DNA from 3 places in the Candidatus Pantoea multigeneris genome. Region 1 is predicted to be linked to each of the others. Evidence: riboswitches for the same ligand, from Rfam matches in the RefSeq annotation. Region 1 holds a riboswitch; each other region holds the start of a gene.
The links. A riboswitch is a leader RNA that binds a small molecule or an ion and turns the genes downstream of it on or off. The one in region 1 is predicted to bind thiamine pyrophosphate.

Region 1 (7,047 bases):
TCGTCGAATACCAGCGTGGTTTTCGCCTTAGAATCGTCAGTTACAAACAGACGACCCGTGGCCGGATCTTCTGCCAGGTTCAACAGCAGGTACTCTTTACCATCACCCGGTGTCCAGCGTTTTTCAATCTTGTGGCTGTGTGGGTTGATAACCAGCACTTCACCGCCGCCGTTCGCAGCATAAATACGGTCGGTCACTGGGGAATAAATAATCCCGGTTACCCATTTTCCGGCATTTTTGATGCGCGCTTTCAGCTTCATGGTCTTCGCATCAACCACCCAAATCACGCCTGGGTCGCCGACACCACCAATAAACAGATCGCCTTTATGCCAGAAAATTTCACGGGCACCGTAGTGATCGCCATCTTTGCTGCGTTCGCTAAATTCCAGACGTTGCAGGACTTTACCGCTCTTCGCATCAATTTTAGAGACAGTGCCATCCAGTGAATTGGTGGCAAACACTTCGCTGCCATCTGGATTGCTCGCCATACCGAAGTTTTTCAGGTCGGTGTGGGTTTCACCGGTGATTTTCAGCGTAGCGGGATCAAGACGATAAATCACCCCACCGTTCACATCTTTGAATGACTGCGCGCTGGCAACAAACAGTGCGTTGTTCTGGCCAGAGAGCGCCATTTCATACAGACCATCGCCCAGTGTGGCTTTGGTTATCTGACTGTCTGCCGCTTTCGCTGGAGCAGCCACAACTGCAGGGGCCTGAGTTTTCTGTGCGGGTGCCTGGCAGGCTGACAAAGTAAAGGCGGCAACCACCGCCAGAGCCGCCGCGCTATGACGCGGCTTGAACAACGCTTTCATGCTGAACTCCCTTGAATAATGAGGTCTTTGCATCCAGCAAAATTACCGATGCAGACGTCAAAAAGAATGAGAAGCATACGTATTATCAACCAGTAAGTAAATCGACATGCCCCCAGCGCATTTTCGTCAATTTTTGTTACACCTTGCCTGCACTAATGTCGCGACGACTCAAAGGCTAATTATTATCATTGCGATTCTCATAAGAGAACGATACCGGTTGTGGGTAACATGCAATAGTTGGCAGGAAAACCCATACCTGGTCGGCATCACGCCATAAAACCTACATTCCTTTTAGGGAAGTGAATATGTCTTTCAAAAGCAGGGAAACCGGCACCGGTCTGCAAACCACCGGTGTCAAAACAAGCTTCAAGTGGTCTTTATTAGCCCTTTCTGTCAATGCGCTGTTCAATCCGCTGGCAGCATTGGCAGCAAGTAGCACAGCCACCACCACAGCAGCAACTTCGCAGGATCTGGTGGTCGATGCCAGCGTCGCGGGCAGTGATGACAGCGATAAAAAGGATTACACCGAGCAGGTCACGCGTGCAGGTACAAAGCTGCTACTGGCACCACGAGATGTACCGCAATCTGTGACGGTCGTGACACAGCAGCGCATGAAAGATCAGCAGTTGCAGACGGTTGGCGATGTTCTCACGAATACCACCGGTATCTCGGCCAGCCTGTATGACAGCGAGCGTTCGAGCTACTACTCTCGCGGCTATCAGATCACCAGCTACAGCTACGACGATATCCCAACTTCGGTCAGTGATACCTGGAACCTCGGCGACGCCGCAGAAGACTCGGCTATTTATGACAAAATTGAGGTTGTGCGGGGTGCCAATGGCCTGATGAGCGGATCGGGCAGTCCAGGCGCGTCGGTCAATATGGTGCGCAAACGTGCCGATAGCAAAACCTTCACCGGCGATCTCTATGCCAGTTATGGTAGCTGGAACAATCAACGCTATGTTGCCGACCTGTCCGGTCCCCTCAACAGCACGGGGTCGGTGCGTGGCCGCGTAGTGGCGGGTTATCAGGATCAGGACAGTTGGTTAGACCGCTACCACAAGCGCAAAGAGTTCCTGTATGGCGTGGTCGATGCGGACCTGACCGACAGCACGACGCTCTCATTGGGCTATGACTTCCAGGAGAGCCAGACCGCGAACCCAACCTGGGGCGGGCTGCCTATTTGGTACAGCAACGGCGCACCAACCCACTTTGCCCGCAGTACCAACCCTTCAGCGGACTGGACACATTACGACCTCAGCTCACACAAGGTCTTTGTTAACCTCGACCAGAAATTCGACAACGGCTGGGTATTCCGTCTCAATGCTACCCATGCCCAGGCGACCGTGAATGACAAACTGATTTACCTTGAAGATTTTGCCGATGCGCAAACCGGCCTTGGTTTATCCGCCTTTGGCAGTAAGGACCAGGGCAAACGTAATCTGGATTCTGTAGATACCTTTACCAGTGGCCCGATTGAGCTGTTTGGTCGCCAACACCAACTGCTGGCAGGACTCAGCTTCAGCCGCCAGCACAACCGCTATTACAGTTCAAATGGTGACTTCGGTGACACCACCATGCCAGACATCAACAACTGGAACGGTGACGTGGCTGAACCGTCATGGGGCGACTGGTATCTGGACTCTGATGATATCGTGCGACAGAAATCCATGTATACCGCCGCCCGTTTCTCCCTGGCCGATCCGCTCTCGTTGATCATTGGCGCACGCTATACCCAATGGAGCACACACGGTAGCAGCGGTAACGTCACCAAATATAACACCACGCCGTATGGTGGCCTGGTGTATGACATTAATGACACATGGTCCGCCTACGCCAGCTATACCTCCATCTTCCAGCCGCAAACCTATCGCGATGCCAACGGCCATTATCTTTCACCGGTTACCGGGAAAAACTATGAAACCGGCCTGAAATCAGACTGGTACAACGGCAAACTCACCGCAACGCTGGCGGTATTCCGTCTGGAACAAAGCAACGTCGCCCAGGCGCTGGATGGTGTGTTCGTGAATAGCTCCAGCGAACAAGCCTATACCACCGCCAACGGCACCGTCAGTAAAGGGGCCGAGTTTGAACTGAATGGTGCCGTCACTGACAACCTGAAAATGACGTTTGGCATCAGCCGTTACGTGGCTCGTGACAATACCGGCGCACGCCTGAACAGTGATATGCCGGAAACCGAGATCAAGCTGTTCACCAGTTATAACCTGCCAATGCTGCCGGAACTCACCGTCGGCGGAGGCGTAAACTGGCAAAACCGCGTGTATAAAGATGCGACCTATGTTGATGGCTCAACCAAACGTTACTATCAGGGCAGCTACCCGCTGGTTAATCTGTTTGCACGCTATGACGTGACTAAACAGCTTTCCGTGCAGGCCAACCTGCAAAACCTGTTTGATCGTGGTTACTACACCTCCATGGATGATGACCTGGTCTACGGTCAGCCGTTTAACTACTCCGTCAGCCTCTCTTATCACTTCTGATGCCGCTCAAACCCCCGCTTTTTGCGGGGGTTTTCAATCCCGGCTTTTCTCTTGCCGGTGATTGTAATCGCCCGCTGAATCACGTATAAAAAATGCCTCTCCGAGGGGTGTCCAGTGATGGGCTGAGATGGTGCAAACCGAACCCTTTGAACCTGATCTGGGTCATGCCAGCGAAGGGACGGGTCGGCAATCCTGCTACGTGCAACTGCCTGTTCTTACCTCCGGATGCCCGGATCTCCTGAAAGCGAATGGAGGTCCAATGTTTCTTCCTCAGTTTGATGCTGGCCTGTATGGTCAGTTACGCCGCAATGCTGGCTCCGTCTGGCAATCCTATGTCTGTCATGATTTCGTCCAGCAACTCGGTACAGGCACCCTGCCACATCATGCTTTCCGCCACTATCTGACCCAGGACTATCTGTTCCTGATCCACTTTGCCCGCGCTTATGCGCTGCTGGTCAGTAAATTCTCCACCTTGCCGGAAATGCGTGCGGCGACAACTTCCCTCAATGCCATCGTGAATGAACTGCCACTGCACGTGGCTTATTGCCAGCAGTGGGGGCTAAATGAAAGCAAGATGGAACAGGTGGAGGAAGCGGCTGAAACCATGAACTACACGCGCTATGTGCTGGATATTGGTCATCGTGGTGATGCACTGGATCTGCTCGCGGCATTAATGCCTTGCGTTGCCGGTTATGCCGAAATTGGCTTACGCCTGCTGAATGACCCTAATACGGTGCTGGAAGGCAATCCGTATGCTGACTGGATCCGCAACTACGGCGATCAGGCTTATCTGCGTGGCGTGCAGTCATCCCTTGATCTGCTGGAGAAAGTGGCTCATCAGCGCGGGGGAGAGAGCCGTCTGGCCGAACTTAACACCATTTTTAACACTGCAACCCGGCTCGAAGCGGCTTTCTGGCAAATGGGGTTGGATGCACCGGCGCAATGAGAAATCCACCGTTTAATCGCACCCAAGTGCCACCGGGTATCGCCGTACGCGATCTCTGTTTACGCTTCGGTCAGCGCACCATTTTCGAACGGTTGAGTGTCGATATTGCCAGCGGGCAAATCGTCGCCCTGCTGGGGGCCAGCGGGGCGGGCAAAACCAGCCTGCTCAGGATCATCGCCGGGCTGGCACAAGCCACATCCGGCAGTGTCATGGGCAGCGATGGGCTACCCATCAGCGGCAGAATTGCGTGGATGGGCCAAAAGGATCTGCTCTACCCGTGGCTGAGCGTGCAACAAAACGTGATGCTGGGTGCGCGCCTGCGTGGCGAGCAACCGGACCACGACTGGGCATTGCATCTGCTCGAACGCGTCGGTTTGCAGGATCAGCGTGATGCCCGTCCGGACACGCTTTCAGGAGGGATGCGCCAGCGGGCCGCGATTGCCCGTACCCTGTATGAACGTCAGCCCATTGTCCTGATGGATGAGCCCTTCTCCGCCCTTGATGCGATAACCCGCGCACGGGTACAGAACCTGGCCGCTGAACTGCTACAGGATCACACCGTGCTGCTCATCACTCACGATCCGGTGGAAGCCTGTCGCCTGGCGCACCAGTTGTTGGTGCTGTCACCGCATCCTGCCGGACTGGACACCTCACACACGCTGGCAGGAACACCGCCGCGCGCCTTAGATGATCCTGAACTGCTCCGCAGCCAGGGGGCGTTAGCCCAACAACTTCTGCGAGGAGCCGAATAATGGAGAGAACCGATTCTCGCCTGAACCGCCTCTGGCGCGGGGCTGTGGTCTTTGCGGGTTTACTGCTGCTGTGGACGCTGGTCACGATGAGCGGCGTTCCTCGTTTTCTCTTGCCCAATCCTGCTGCCGTGGTCGAAGCCTTGTGGCAGAACCGGGATTATCTGGCCGACCATACGCTGGTCACCGCGATGGAAATTCTCAGCGGCCTGGTGTGCGGTGTGTTGCTGGGCAGTGTGCTGGCGCTGTGTATGGTGTTTTCACCGCGCTTGCAGCGTTGGGTGATGCCCATGGTGCTCACCAGTCAGGCCATTCCGGTTTTCGCCTTAGCCCCGCTGCTGGTGTTGTGGTTTGGCTTTGGCATGAGTGCCAAGGTGGTTATGGCCGTGCTGGTGATTTTCTTTCCTGTCACTTCCGCTTTCTATGACGGCCTGCGCCGCGTCAGCAATGACTACCTTGATCTGGCTCGCACCATGCGCGCTTCGGGCTGGGCGCAGCTGCGCCATGTGCGGCTGATGGCCGCTTTGCCTGCCTTCGGCACCGGACTGCGCATGGCGGCCGCCGTGGCACCGATTGGGGCGATCATTGGCGAATGGGTAGGATCAGCCGAGGGGCTGGGCTACGTCATGATGAACGCCAACGCCCGAATGCAGAGCGATTTATGCTTTGCTGCACTGTTTATTTTGATTTTGATGACCATCGCGCTGTGGGTGGCGATCGATACCCTGCTCCGCCGCCTGATTAGCTGGGCACCGGATACACATTAAAAATTTTACCAAGGAAAGACCATGTTCAAGAAAACGGCGACCACCTTACTGTTAGCCGCCTGCATTAGCCAGGCGCATGCGGCGGAAAAACTGACACTGATGCTCGACTGGTATGTTAACCCGGATCATGCGCCGATTATGGTGGCAGAGCAGATCGGTGCCTTCAAAGCAGAAGGGCTGGACGTGAAAATCGTTCCACCTTCCGATCCTTCACTGCCACCGCGCTTGGTGGCGGCGAAACAGGCTGATTTAGCCATCACCTACCAGCCGCAGTTGCACTTCTTCGCCGATGAAGGTTTGCCGCTGGTGCGCGTGGGCACGTTAATCAACACGCCGCTGAACACGGTAATTACCCTCGATCCTAAGGTTAAATCTCCGGCGGAACTGAAAGGTAAGACCATCGGTTTCTCCGTCAGCGGGATTGAACAAGCCACGCTGAACACCATGCTGGCCCACGACGGTGTCAGTGGCAAAGAGGTCAAACTGGTCAATGTTAACTTCCAGCTCACCAGCGCCCTGTTGACGCACAAAGTTGATGCCGTGATTGGCGGTTATCGCAATATTGAAGCGCTGGAGATGAAAATGCAGGGGGCAAAACCAGTGGTGTTCAACGTGGAAGATTATGGCGTGCCTGCTTACGATGAGCTGATCATCGTTGCTAACCGCGACGAAGTGAACGACCCACGGATTAAGAAATTCCTCGCCGCGCTGAAAAAAGGCAGTGACTATCTGCACGCGCATCCGGAAGAGAGTTGGAAAGCGTTTGCCGCCGCGCACCCGGAACTGAATACCGACTTCAATCATCAGGCATGGATGGCATCACTGCCGCTGTTTGCACGCGACCCGGCGAAGCTGGACAAAGCCCGCTACGACGCGTACGAAAAATTCCTGTTTGATAACAAGCTGATCAAAAAAATCACGCCGGTAGACAGCTACGCCGTCGAGCCTGAGTAAGGCATCCGTGCAGGAAACGCCGTCGCGTTTCCTGCCGCTCCAGGTTAAAACTCTTTCTGTCCACCTAACTCGATCACCCGGTTAGGCGGGATGCGGAACTGCTCGTGAACCCGCAAAGCATTTCGCTGGAAGAAATGGAAGATCCCACCTTTGATTCGCGCCAGCCCCTTGCGCTTTTTCATCACCAGCGTGTCATGGGAAGTAAAGAATGAGGCTTCGTTAACTGAACAGCCAAAGCCTTCCATGCCGCATAAATGCAGAATTTCTTGCATTGAGGGGACTTCGTGCCAGCCATAAGCCGCCGTCACCTGCCAGAAA
Region 2 (7,047 bases), on a different contig from region 1:
TGTATTTTTATTTTCAATAATGTTATTGATTATCTTTAGCTTGTGTTTGTCTGGATGTGTAGATAAAGAGAAGTTAGTGAATTTTAATGCGTCACTCTCATAGAGCCGATAGATTTTGGTAGCAGGGCCGGCTGGACCGTCAACATCAATAAATGTCATTTTTACATGCGTAAGATAGTCACTGTTCTTGTCTGGTATATAGCGGGGGGATAATTCTTCTTGCAGGAAATTCCTCAGATTTTCAACCTCTCTGGAGATATCTCTATAGCCTTTTTCATGCATAGCTTTACGACTTTCTAAGCTATCCAGATAATCTTTTCTGACATTATCATCAATACTGATATGGCTTTTTGTTGAGATATATTTACGTTCTGGACCCAGAAGCGCGGGCAGGCGTACTATTTCTTGCTGCTCCAGGCTGACGAGCAAACTTTCAAATCCATCGTGACTACCGTTTCCTTTTCTCAAAGGAATACAGATTATACTATGCGGAACATGTTCACCTACAGGATTATCATTGATCCCTACCAGATACCCCTGGGATCTTCCATTGAAAAAGTCAGATAATTTCTGTTTTTCTGACTGACTGATATGGATATTGTAGGTTTTAGTGTAATGGTCGATATTACTGATGTTTTTTAGTTCATCGATCCGCTTGTTTAATCTGCCATATGAACCAATAAGATAACTGGCATCATATTTTAAGTTGTCAACCTGAGCGATGAGATTCTGCTCCCAGTTACTGGTTTTGATTGATATTTCTTCAATGAGCTCACGAATGTCTTTATCCAATATCAATGCATTCATGTCGCTATCTGTAGGGTTCCATTTCCGATAAAAAGCAACCGCTTCCGCAAATGTTATTCGTATGGATTTTTTTGCATCGGAAAAGTTATTTGCATTCTCCCATTTTATCTCCGCATAATCGCTGAAGGGGAATAGACGTTTAATAAACATTTCAGATCGCGTCATTCTCTTGTTAATAATAATGTAAATAAGAGATTCGCTATTCAGTTTTTTATTGGTGTCATCGAAGTAAGATTTGTTTTTTTCTTTTTCAGCCAAGGAGATCATTTCATTTAAGTAATTAGAGAATTTAATTTTCCAGTTAAAAATCTCCGGAGATGAATTCTTTATATCCACGAAGGTCAAATGCTGTTGGATGTTGTTCATTTCTTTGGTTATTTTGTTTTCTTGTGACCATTTTTTTATTTTTTTATAAATTTCACCATCATAGTGGCTTGTTCGATTGTAGTTTTCATCATTAATGTTACGTATTTTCTTCAGGGTTGATTTGTTTATCATTTTAATATTGACCTGATTGGAGTAGCCATGTAATGCATCTACTTCTAATATATAACTTAATGCATGAATAAAGCCGTCGCCAAGAAATGTTTTCTGCCAGGATTCACGTTGATTGAATTTTTGAATTTTACTTAATGATGAAAGGTAATTTGTTTTATCGGAAAATATAACGTCAATAATTCCTTTTATAATTTCATTGCGAAATTTTTCAATTTGCCCAATCAGCCCAATATAGTGCGTTACAGCAAGTTTATCCATGAGGTATAAAGCATCAGGTTTATTAATTTTTTTCCTTTCCTCTATGTGTGATACATATAACTCAGTCATAACCTCGAGTTGATATCCTATAAGATGGTCAATTTTTACTTGCTCCTGTTGCACTTCGATTAAGGATCTAGTGCTATGGATTTTATCTCGGCTTAATTTTATTTGGTATGCTATATGATTTAGCATTACAGACAGCATGGATTTTTTTTCATGGTGTAAAATCGTTGTCGTGTTTCCTGGGGTAGCGGTGCTAAATTTACCATGTAACAATATATTATCGCTAATGGAGTCAAAGCTCTTTTTAATTGGGTCTGGTAGTTGAGTGAAAGATCTCACGTTTAACATGGAGGTTTTTTTTAAGTAATCGCCGTAATATATGTTTTTAATAACATTAGTTTCATCTCTTTTGATATAGGAATACTTTTTATAAAATGCATCGGTAATATTTCTCTTTTTTATGAATGTTTTTTCTTGCTCGTCAAGAAATTTAACACAGCCATGAAATATTTCCCTTCTGCTTAATTTAAACGTCACGGAAGTATTGAAATGTAATTCACCACCAATGGATTTTTTTATATCCTGCAATAGATTACCGGATCGACGTATGTTTTTTAACATAACCACTGGGGCATGCAGCTCTTTCCATTTATTTTCTGATATTGTTCTAAAAAATCTGAAGATGAAATTTACATCTTCAGTTGAATTACTCCGAGGATGTGTTGAGTTTATGTTGACTGAATCTCCATCATTAAATGTAAATTTAATGATATGTGATAAGCCGGGTGCGGGGGATCTTTTCTTCCGCAGGTTGTTAAAATCAGAGGGGTGGTTAAATTCATTGTCCGGGTAATTTTCAGGGTGCTTTTTTGTGAATTTTATTTCATTTTCAAAAAATGGTGCGCTGCTCACATCAGAAATTTTCACAATTGTTCTCCTGAGTTATATGACTTAATCTGCATTCATCAATTTTATTTCAGTTATTTTGTTATAAAAAAAGATCAGAGGTTCATTTTTTGCGCAGCAGTGTTTACTGATTTTTTACCGCATATAGCGGTAAGGGTTGATGCGAATCAGGCTGATGACTTGCGCGACGCCTTGTCCTTACCTTATGCTGCTGGCTGTGAATTTGACTCGGGGTGCAGCCTCTTTTGGGAAGCTGCTGAGAAACACCCGTTGAACCTGAACTGGATAATGCCAGCGGAGGGAAGTCAGATGCCTGTCCGCATCTCTCTTCCTGCCTCTGGTCAGGAGCCTGATTACCGTGTCGCATACCCCGCTTTCCTCTGCGCAACTCGCGCAAACGCTCGTGTTGTTACGCCAGCAGGCACCTTTAGTGCACTGTATGACCAATGATGTGGTCCAGACGTTTACTGCTAACGTGCTGCTTGCTCTCGGGGCTGCGCCTGCCATGGTGATTGACGCTGAGGAAGCCGCACAATTCAGTGCTGTTGCCAGTGCACTTCTGATCAATGTCGGGACGCTGACGGTGGATCGCCGTGATGCGATGCAGCGAGCGATAGTCTCAGCCGATCAAGCGGGTACACCCTGGGTACTTGACCCGGTAGCGGTGGGGGCATTGAGCTTACGTACTGCGTTTTGCCAGCAGATTTTGGCAGCTAAGCCTGCGGCTATTCGCGGCAATGCTTCTGAGATTCTGGCGTTGGCCCAGCAACAAAGCGGTGGACGTGGCGTTGACAGCCTGCACACTTCTGACCTGGCTATTGAGGCCGCGCAGGAGTTGGCAACACGCTTTAGCACTGTTGTCGCCGTCACAGGGGAGGTTGATTACATCACCGATGGCACCCGTACGCTGGCGGTACCGGGGGGTGATGCGATTCTGACGCGCGTGGTGGGCACTGGCTGTGCCCTGTCGGCCGTGGTGGCCGCATGCTGCGCACTACCTGGCGATCGCTTACAGCATGTTGCCAGCGCCTGTGCCATGGTCGCCCGTGCGGCGGAAGTGGCTGCCTCTCGTAGTCAGGGGCCGGGCAGTTTTGCCGTGGCGTTGCTGGATGGCTTGTGGTCACTGAATGTAGAGGAAGCACAATGAAGCGTATTAATGCCTTGACGATTGCCGGCACCGATCCCAGCGGTGGGGCTGGCATTCAGGCCGATCTAAAAGCTTTTTCTGCACTGGGTGCCTATGGCACCAGCGTCATCACGGCGCTGGTGGCGCAGAATACCCGTGGAGTGCAGTCGGTCTACCGCATTGAACCTGACTTTGTGGCAGCACAGCTGGATTCGGTGCTGGATGATGTGCGTATTGATAGCGCTAAAATTGGCATGTTGTCAGAAACCGCGATTGTTGAGGTGGTTGCCGAACGGCTGAAAAAAGTCCGCCTGCCATTCGTGGTACTGGACACCGTCATGGTGGCAAAAAGTGGCGATCCACTGCTCTCACCCGATGCGGTTGCCGCCGTGCGCGAGCTGTTATTACCGCAGGTCTCGCTGATTACCCCTAATCTTCCTGAAGCCGCCACGCTGCTGGGCACTGAGCATGCGCGTAATGAGCAGGAGATGTTGGCACAGGGAGAAGCATTAATCGCGCTGGGTTGTGAGGCAGTGCTGATGAAAGGGGGCCATTTAAGCGACGGTGAAAGCCCTGACTGGTTGATTACTGCGGCAGGCTCCCAGCGTTTCACTGCACCGCGCGTCAATACTCGCAACACGCACGGCACGGGCTGTACCTTGTCTGCGGCCCTGGCGGCGTTGCGTCCGCGTCATAACGACTGGGCGCAGACCGTGGCTGAAGCTAAAGCCTGGTTGCAGCAGGCGTTAATGCAGGCCGACTCACTGGAAGTCGGCCATGGCATTGGCCCCGTTCACCATTTCCATCAGTGGTGGTAACCCCCTGAGGTGATTTGCGCGGCTTGCGACCTTACGCCAGTAAAGGGCAGTGAGGTGGCAAGCGGCAACTCACTGCATCTGGCATCACTTCAAGCGTAAATTCGCGCCCGCTCAGTGGCTCACCATCGAGGTTAAACGTCATTTCATGGGGTGAGCGGATCGTCAGTTTACGTAGCCGGGCGGCAACGACATTGGGGTTTTCTTCATTGCTGGTCAGGGAATGCAGCAGGGTAGGCAATACTTCCTGTGCCGTGACGATACTCAGCTCAAGCAGACCATCATTGATACGCGCCTGCGGGCAAAGACGTTGACCGCCTCCGGCCTGTTGGCCATTGCCAATGCCAATCACCAGGGCATCACCTTGCCAGTGAAAATCATCCCCCTCGATCTCACAGCTGTCGGGTTTCAGCGTATCCATGCGCATCAGGCCATGGATAAAGTAGGAGACGCCTCCCAGGGCTGCCTTGAGTTTTTCTGGCGTTTCGGTGGTGATACGCGTCCCGAAGCCACCGGTGGCCATATTAATAAAATAGCGATCCTGATTAACCCGAGCCAGATCCACCGCCACTGCACGACCTTGTAAAGCGAGACGCAGGGCAGGTTCCATTTCTGCGGGAATACCGGCACTGGTGGCAAAATCGTTCGCTGTGCCAAGGGGAAGAATACCCAACGCCGGGCGCTTGTCTGCGGGAAGTGCGGCTAACGCGGTGGCAATTTCATTGATGGTGCCGTCTCCACCGCCAGCAATGACCGTGGCAGCACCGAGTGATACCGCTTCTTCGACATAGCGTTTTCCGTCTCCCTGTTCCCAGGTGACACGCACAGCCAGTTGCGCACCTTCATCACGCAACAGGCCTACAGCACTGCGCAGCGCTTCATTACCGGCACCCTTGCCATTCAGAATCAGTACAGCTTGTGGTGTGTTGTCCATTGTCCTTTCCCTTAAATGCGCATTGACTGAGGCAGTTATAGCACAGCGGGAGGGGGATTGAATTGAGACAAAAGAAAAACCCGCCCGGGGGAGCCGAGCGGGTGAATGAGGTAGTTCCTGGTACGGAAGCTGTTTTGTTATTGCTTGTTTTCAGCAGGGGCGAGTCTAATCAACCCGCCCGGCGGGGTCTGTGATCGCGATCGGACTTCAGCAATAAAACAGCAGAAAATGTGCAACTATTCACAATTTCCGCTAAACAAGCTGACAAATATCCGCTTCCCAGCGATAGCCCATGCCATAAACCGCGCGAATAAACGGCTGATCGGTATCCAGCTGCTCCAGCTTGCGGCGCAGATTTTTAATGTGGCTGTCGATGGTGCGATCGGTCACTACCCGGTAGTCATCGTAGAGATGGTTGAGTAACTGCTCGCGTGAGAACACCTTACCCGGTTCCAGTGACAACGTTTTCAGCAGCCGGAACTCGGCAGGCGTGAGATCCAGCGGTTGATCGCGCCAGCTGGCAAAGAATCGACCTTCATCTACGCGCAGCAGTGAAGACTTGTGCGGTTCTTCTGGATTGCGTTTTACCCGACGCATAATGGTGCGCACGCGTGCGACCACTTCTCGCGGGCTAAATGGCTTGCAGATGTAGTCATCGGCACCAATTTCCAGCCCCAACAGACGATCAATCTCTTCGGTGCGTGCGGTCACCATAATGATGGGTAATTCAGAGAAACGGCGGATTTCACGACACAACGACAACCCATCCATGCCGGGTAGCATTAAATCCAGCAGGATTAAATCGGGTGGCGTCTGCTGCACATAGGCCAGCACTTCGCCTCCGTGGGCAATGTGGTGGGTGCGGTAGTTGGAAGAGTGGAGGTAATCCATCATCAGTTGGGCCAGTTTTGGCTCATCTTCCACAATTAACACTAGCGGGTCGGTATTTTCCTGGCTCATGATCGGTTTTCAGTGTGGAACATGAGGTAATTGTAGCGTGATTTTCAGGCCACCTAAACGGGCGTCTGAAGCGGTTAGTGTGCCGTTGTGTGCCTCGGCGATGTTTTGACAGATAGCGAGGCCAAGGCCAGAGCCGCCGCTGGCGCGATTCCGTGAACCTTCAGTACGGTAAAAACGTTCAAAAATACGCGCCTGATCCGCCGCATCGACCCCGGGTGCGCTGTCGGCGAACGTCAGCATCCAGAACTCCCCCTCACGCCAGGCGCGGATCTCGACTTCTCCGCCGCTGTGGGTGTAGCGCAGGCTGTTTTCCAGCAGATTAATAAACAAATGGCTGAGCCGGTCCGGATCGCCGAAGAAGGGCGCGTGTTCGGGAAGCTGCAACGACAAACGCAGGCCATGGCTGCGATAGCGCTCGGCAAAGTTACCGGCGCACACTTCTAACAGCTGCACCAGATCCACATTCTGTTTGCGATAGGCCAGTGCGCCAGCATCTGAAAGCGACAGCTGATGCAGGTCATCCACCAGTTTTGTCAGAATCACGACTTCACTTTGCAGCGAGGCGATGGCGTCGGGTGTGGTTTTCCGCACTCCATCCTGAATAGCCTCAAGTTCACCGCGCAAAATGGCGAGCGGTGTGCGCAGTTCATGGGAGATATCGGCCATAAACGCGCGACGCATGGCCTCATTTTTTTCCAGCGAGGAGGCGAGCAAATTAAAGTCGCGTGCCAGTTGGC
Region 3 (7,047 bases), on a different contig from region 1:
GTCAGCGATTCCCAGATTAAATCAAGGATGCGGCGATAAAGTGCCGGGTCAGCGAATTCCGTTTGCTGACAAAAAGCCCAGTAATTAGGGAACATGCGCTCGCACAGGCAAGCCATAAAAGTCACATGTTGCCAGCTTTCCAGCTTTGCAAGGCGTAAATGAACAGGGTTTTGTAACATGGCGAATGCTCTTCACTATATTTCTCTGGCGGCAGTGTACCGCAAAGCCTGCGTTAAAGCGCGTGTTGCCAGCGTTGAAATGCAGGACGTTGCGAGGCAACAGCATCTGCCCAGCGGGTAGGTTCCGGAAGACGATAACCTTGGGTGACATTTTGTGTCCAGTAAAGCGCACTATTTTGGCTGACCCGATGCCCCGTCGAGATAAACAAAGGGTTGCAGCGGGCTTTGCTGCGCCACACCCAGCCAATCTGTTCGCCTTTATCATGCAGTGGAACACAGGCCCCGACTGTTGACTCAAGCTCATCGCAGCGGCCACATAGCCGCTTTTTAGCGACACCAATCGTGGGCACATCCACCATCAAGCCAAAATGCGCTGCAACACCGAGCCGGCGTGGATGTGCAATGCCATGACCATCCACAAACAGGAGGTCGGGCTTCTGCTGTAGCTGAGACCATGCGGCTAATAATGCGGGATATTCACGGAAGGAAAGAAAGCCAGGGATGTATGGCAGGGTGGTGGCAATACGTGCCACCTGATACTCAACCAGCCGCAGCGAGGGATATTCTAAAATAACCAACGCTGCACGTGTAATTTCGCCGCCCTGCTCGAAACCGACATCAGCCCCACCGATCCAGCGTGGGGGCAGGACGTCAAAGTCATCTTCCCGTACTACCTGAGCAGCGCAACGCATCTGCTCAGCTCGCAAGGCAGCGATATCCACCACGTTTATGCCTGATGATAAGGCTTAGACAAACGATGCACGGCCTCAATGAACACACCGGCATTTTCCGGCGGCACATCAAGGTGAATACCGTGTCCGAGGTTGAATACATGCCCTTCCCCGCTGCCGAAGCCAGCAAGAATAGTGGCAACCTCTTCTTCGATGCGCGCCGGTGGAGCATACAACATTGAAGGGTCCATGTTGCCTTGCAGCGCCACACGGTGGCCCACGCGACGGCGAGCATCGGCGATATCCGTCGTCCAGTCCAGGCCTAATGCATCACAGCCGGTATCCGCCATCGCTTCCAGCCACTGCCCGCCACCTTTAGTGAACAGCGTAACCGGTACACGGCGACCGTCATTTTCATGCAACAAGCTGTCGACGATTTTATGCATGTAGTACAGCGAAAATTCGCGGTAATCACGGCCTGACAGCACGCCGCCCCAGGTATCAAAAATCATGACTGACTGTGCGCCAGCACGGATTTGGGCATTGAGGTACAGAATGACGCTGTCAGCCAGTTTATCCAGCAGCGCATGCAGCGTTGCGGGTTCAGCAAACATCATCTTTTTGATTTTCGTGAACGCTTTGCTGCTGCCGCCTTCAACCATGTAGGTGGCCAAAGTCCACGGGCTACCGGAGAAACCAATCAGTGGCACTTCGCCTTTCAGATTACGGCGGATCGTGCGCACGGCATTCATCACATAGCCCAGTTCCTGCTCAGGATCGGGGACCGGGAGGCGGTCAACATCGGCGCGGCAAGTAATTGGGCGCTCGAAGCGTGGGCCTTCACCCGTTTCAAAATAGAGTCCCAGCCCCATGGCATCGGGGACGGTGAGAATATCACTGAAGAGGATTGCCGCATCCAGTGGGAAGCGGCGCAGCGGTTGCAGCGTCACCTCACAGGCCAGTTCAGCATTTTTGCACAGCGACATAAAATCACCGGCTTCAGCGCGGGTGGCTTTGTATTCCGGTAAATAGCGGCCTGCTTGTCGCATCATCCATACTGGGGTGGTATCCACCGGCTGACGTAACAGGGCACGCAGATAACGATCGTTCTTCAGTTCACTCATTTTTGGGCTCTCTCTGTCTCAGACGCGCAGTGTAGCATTTTCATGAACTCTCGGCGCGGCAGATGGCGACAGTATCTTCAATCAATCGGCGAGCAACCGTGCCTGGCGGTGGTAGCTGAGGGAGTTGATCAAAGCGATACCAGCCCGCATCCTGTAGCTCTTTACCATCAATTTTGAGATCGCCGCCGGCATATTCAGCCATAAACGCCGTCATCAGTGATTGAGGGAACGGCCAGGGCTGAGAGGTAACATAGCGCACGTTTTTTACCTGCACATTGCTCTCTTCCATCACTTCGCGCGCCACCGCTTGTTCCAGCGTCTCACCCACCTCGACAAAGCCGGCCAGCACGGTATAAACATTGTTACGATGGTTAGTGTGATTGGCTAACAGGATTTCATCCCCACGCCGGATAGCCACAATCACACAAGGTGCGATCTGTGGGTAATAGCGTTCACGACAGTGACTACACAGGCAGGCAAACTCACGCTTACTATGGTGCATTTCATGACCACAGTAGCCACACCAGCGATGCGAACGATAAAACTCCGCCAGCTGCACCCCACGGCCCGCCAACTGAAACAGTTTCACATCTTCATTGATCAGCTGACGTGCTGAAGCCATATTGTCAGGGCGGGATTCACACACCAGCCATACCGTTTCGCCTTGCCACTCGCCGATAGGCATGCCAAGACTTCCCACTAAATTGAATGCACTTGCAGGCCCCTGCGGCAGCTCACCATGCGGCAGCCAAAGTTTGTTTTCCTGGCTGACAACCCACCATCCAGCGTCTACGCTTGAGATCTCACGTTGCATATAAATCGTCATCCTTATGCGTCGTATGTTGACGCTGAAGTCCTGATGTTAGTGTGTAAATCACTATACCCTAATTATTTTGGGTTGCAGGCAAGCAGATAGCACTGCGCCAGCACTCTGCAATGATCGGGAAAATAAACAATCCGGAGCCTCTAATGCTTAACCAGTTAAATGACCTGACCGATCGCGTAGGTGGCAGTAACGAACTGGTCGATGCGTGGCTGGAAGCCCGCCGCCAGTTACTGGTGTCGTACTATCATCTTGTCGGTATTAAACCCAATAAAGAGTCCTTAACGGCGCTGGATGAACAAGCGCTGGATAGCTTCTGTCACGGGCTGGTGGATTACCTCTCAGCGGGCCACTTCAGTGTTTATGAGCGCATCATCAGTGAGATGCAAGGCGACAGCCCATTGATTGCTGCTGCGCAAATTTATCCTCAGCTGGAACGCAACACCGAACATTTGATGCAGCTGTATGACGGTCATCTGCAGCAGTCGATTACTGATGATAACTGCATGACTTTTCAGCAGGCACTTTCAGAAGTGGGAGAAGTACTGGAAGCCCGCTTTACGCTGGAAGATAAGCTCGTGCAGTTGGCCTGGGATAATCAGTTGGCAAGTGCCCCGGTTGCCAATGCAAACGATATGGCACGCCCAGCTTAAAAAACAGCAAATGTAAAATGCTTGTTATTATTAAAAAGGCCTTTTATGCTGAAGGGGCTTTGCAGTATCAACGCGAAGTCGTTCAGCGCTAAGGCCTGAGCGTTTTATCTTGTCGGAGTGCCCCCCGGGGCTGAGACCGTTAATTCGGGATCCGCGGAACCTGATCAGGCTAATACCTGCGAAGGGAACAAGAGTAAAATTCATCAGTGCAGCGGCACTTTATCGCCTGCTGTTGCTGTTACTCCTTCCGGACTCCGGACAAGCAAACTTCCCTTTTAGATGGAAATTGCTATGTCTGTATCGAAAACAAACCGCCGTGAACAGCGCGCCCAGGCGCAAGAATTTATCGACTCACTCAAAGGCGGATCGGCCTTCCCTAACTCTAAACGTATCTGGATCACCGGTAGCCAGCCTGATATTCGCGTGCCTATGCGTGAGATTCAGCTCAGCCCGACACTGGTCGGCGGCAGTAAAAGTGAGCCTCAGTTTGAAGATAACGAGGCAGTGCCGGTGTATGACACCGCGGGGCCTTATGGCGATCCTGATGCGCAGATTGATGTCCATCGTGGACTGCATAAGCTGCGCGCACGCTGGATAACACAGCGTGATGACAGTGAAACTCTCGAGCAGATCAGCTCGGTCTACACGCAACAACGCTTAGCCGATGATGGCTTAGACCATTTGCGGTTTGAACATCTGCCACAGCCTCGCCGGGCAAAAGCCGGACGCTGCGTGACACAGCTTCATTACGCTCGCCTCGGCATCGTCACCCCGGAGATGGAATATATTGCGCTGCGTGAAAATATGGGTCGCGAACGGATTCGTGGTGAAGTGCTGCTGCAACAGCATCCGGGTCACAGCTTCGGTGCGCATCTCCCCGAGAATATCACTGCTGAGTTCGTGCGTGAGGAAGTGGCCGCCGGACGTGCAATTATCCCCGCCAACATTAACCATCCCGAATCTGAGCCCATGATTATTGGTCGCAATTTCCTGGTTAAGGTCAACGCTAACATCGGAAACTCTGCCGTCACGTCTTCCATTGAAGAAGAGGTAGAAAAGCTGGTGTGGTCAACCCGTTGGGGCGCGGATACCGTGATGGACCTTTCAACCGGTCGCTACATCCATGAAACCCGAGAGTGGATCTTGCGTAACAGCCCCGTTCCTATTGGTACAGTGCCGATTTATCAGGCGCTGGAAAAGGTCAACGGCGTAGCGGAAGATCTTAACTGGGAAGTGTTCCGCGATACTCTGCTGGAACAGGCTGAACAGGGCGTCGATTACTTTACTATTCATGCCGGAGTCCTGCTGCGCTATGTGCCAATGACCGCCAAACGTCTGACTGGTATTGTTTCTCGTGGCGGCTCAATTATGGCGAAGTGGTGCCTTTCACATCATAAAGAGAGTTTCCTCTATCAGCATTTCCGCGAAATTTGTGAAATCTGCGCGGCGTATGATGTTTCGCTATCACTGGGTGATGGCCTGCGTCCTGGATCCATTCAGGATGCCAATGACGAAGCACAGTTTGCCGAGCTGCATACGCTTGGAGAGCTGACAAAGATTGCCTGGGAGTATGATGTTCAGGTGATGATCGAGGGGCCGGGACATGTGCCGATGCAGATGATCCGCCGCAATATGACGGAACAACTTGAGCATTGCCATGAGGCGCCGTTCTATACCCTTGGCCCGTTAACCACTGACATAGCCCCTGGCTACGATCACTTCACCTCAGGAATTGGTGCCGCCATGATCGGCTGGTTTGGTTGTGCCATGCTGTGTTACGTCACCCCGAAAGAACATCTGGGTTTACCGAATAAAGAGGATGTGAAGCAAGGGCTGATCACCTATAAAATTGCCGCCCACGCCGCCGATTTGGCGAAAGGCCATCCGGGCGCGCAAATTCGTGATAACGCGATGTCCAAAGCGCGTTTTGAATTCCGTTGGGAAGATCAGTTTAATCTGGCACTCGACCCGCACACTGCCCGCGCCTATCATGACGAAACACTGCCGCAAGAATCTGGCAAAGTGGCACATTTCTGCTCTATGTGTGGACCCAAATTCTGCTCAATGAAGATTACGCAGGAAGTCCGTGAATATGCAGCGCAGCAGGAAGCTGCGGCAAAACCTATCGAAATTGGCATGGCAAGGATGTCCGATGCGTTTCGCAGTCGCGGCAGCGAGCTGTATCACCCAGCCGATGCCCTAAACGAGGAATAAGTATGAGTGCCCCTTTTCCCTCCACCGCACCAGTCCTGGGACTGTATCCGGTTGTGGACAGCGTTGAATGGATCGCCCGCCTGCTAGAAGCTGGCGTACGCACGATCCAGCTACGCGTGAAAGATCGTCAGGATGAGGATGTCGAACCGGCGATCCGGGAAGCCATCGCATTGGGCAAACAGTATCAGGCACGGCTGTTTATCAATGACTACTGGCAGCTCGCGGTGCGCCACCAGGCTTATGGTGTCCATCTGGGGCAGGAAGATCTCGACGTGGCAGATCTGGATGCGATCCGCGCTGCGGGGCTGCGTTTAGGGATTTCGACCCATGACGATGCCGAGCTGGACCGCGCGCTAGCGATCCAGCCATCCTACATTGCACTGGGCCATATCTTCCCGACCCAGACCAAAGATATGCCATCGGAACCGCAAGGCCTGGTGGAACTTAAGCGCCACCTGTCACGGCTGCAACATATTCCGACCGTTGCCATCGGCGGTATTTCTATCGCGCGTGCGCCAGAAGTGCTGGCCACAGGCGTAGGAAGCATTGCGGTAGTGAGTGCGATTACTCAGGCTGAAGACTGGCGTGCCGCCACGGCCACCCTGCTGGCACTGGCTGAACCAGAGAATCAGGAACCTGTCGCACAGGGGTGATGTAATTGTTGCACTGGCGCACAAGTTAGCTGGAAACCACTACGCACCTCGTGAATCAACAGCTAGTGCGTAGTCGGTGATCAACTTAATGTTGCTGGCGTCAGGCAACTCCGCGTCTGACCAGGGCTGATAGCTTCTCCTTTTCGGCCCTGCCTTTCTCGCTATGCAGCACAGGAGGCTATTGCTCGCTCCACAGCCGCTCCCACCAAAGCCACAGCCTGCTCAGTTCGCGCATCGAGAGGGAATGTAAAGTTAAGCCGCAGACAGTTGCGGTATTTTCCTGAAGCAGAGAACAGAGAACCTACCACCACTTGTATCCCTGAAGCTCGCAGCTCACGGTTGAGTAATACCGCATCAAATGCCTCTGGCAACTCAATCCACATTAAAAATCCGCCCTGCGGACGCGATACGCAAATACCACAGGGAAAATAGTGCCGCACCCAGCAGCTGAAGGTTTCATAGTTACGCTGATAAATTTGCCGCATCCGGCGGAGATGGGGCTGGTAATAGCCCTGACGGATAAACTCAGCCACGGCATATTGTGTTTGCGTCACGGTCGATCCGGTCACGATGTATTTCATATGAATGACCCGATCGCGATAGCGACCCGGTGCGACCCAACCTACGCGTAAACCGGGGGCCAGGGTTTTTGATACCGAACTGCACAGCAATACCCGTCCATCGACATCCAGTGATTTAATGCTCACGGGGCGCGGGTATTCCCATGCGA

Region 2: another riboswitch for thiamine pyrophosphate. It lies ahead of thiM (hydroxyethylthiazole kinase); the one in region 1 lies ahead of tenA (thiaminase II).
Region 3: another riboswitch for thiamine pyrophosphate. It lies ahead of thiC (phosphomethylpyrimidine synthase ThiC); the one in region 1 lies ahead of tenA (thiaminase II).

What each region holds. Positions count from the first base shown of each region.
Region 1 is NZ_VWXF01000004.1:120,947-127,993, reverse strand. It holds gene F3J40_RS11415 (YncE family protein) at 1-812, opposite strand, end outside; gene fhuE (ferric-rhodotorulic acid/ferric-coprogen receptor FhuE) at 1,118-3,313, shown strand; TPP riboswitch at 3,407-3,509, shown strand; gene tenA (thiaminase II) at 3,573-4,259, shown strand; gene F3J40_RS11400 (ABC transporter ATP-binding protein) at 4,256-5,011, shown strand; gene F3J40_RS11395 (ABC transporter permease) at 5,011-5,775, shown strand; gene F3J40_RS11390 (ABC transporter substrate-binding protein) at 5,797-6,729, shown strand; gene kup (low affinity potassium transporter Kup) at 6,774-7,047, opposite strand, start outside.
Region 2 is NZ_VWXF01000006.1:11,903-18,949, reverse strand. It holds gene F3J40_RS14645 (hypothetical protein) at 1-2,496, opposite strand, end outside; TPP riboswitch at 2,695-2,795, shown strand; gene thiM (hydroxyethylthiazole kinase) at 2,834-3,622, shown strand; gene thiD (bifunctional hydroxymethylpyrimidine kinase/phosphomethylpyrimidine kinase) at 3,619-4,419, shown strand; gene yegS (lipid kinase YegS) at 4,451-5,350, opposite strand; gene baeR (envelope stress response regulator BaeR) at 5,603-6,310, opposite strand; gene baeS (envelope stress sensor histidine kinase BaeS) at 6,320-7,047, opposite strand, start outside.
Region 3 is NZ_VWXF01000019.1:13,760-20,806, reverse strand. It holds gene F3J40_RS24355 (YjaG family protein) at 1-179, opposite strand, end outside; gene nfi (deoxyribonuclease V) at 233-901, opposite strand; gene hemE (uroporphyrinogen decarboxylase) at 907-1,974, opposite strand; gene nudC (NAD(+) diphosphatase) at 2,015-2,788, opposite strand; gene F3J40_RS24335 (Rsd/AlgQ family anti-sigma factor) at 2,944-3,450, shown strand; TPP riboswitch at 3,554-3,654, shown strand; gene thiC (phosphomethylpyrimidine synthase ThiC) at 3,742-5,664, shown strand; gene thiE (thiamine phosphate synthase) at 5,667-6,317, shown strand; gene F3J40_RS24320 (aminotransferase-like domain-containing protein) at 6,479-7,047, opposite strand, start outside.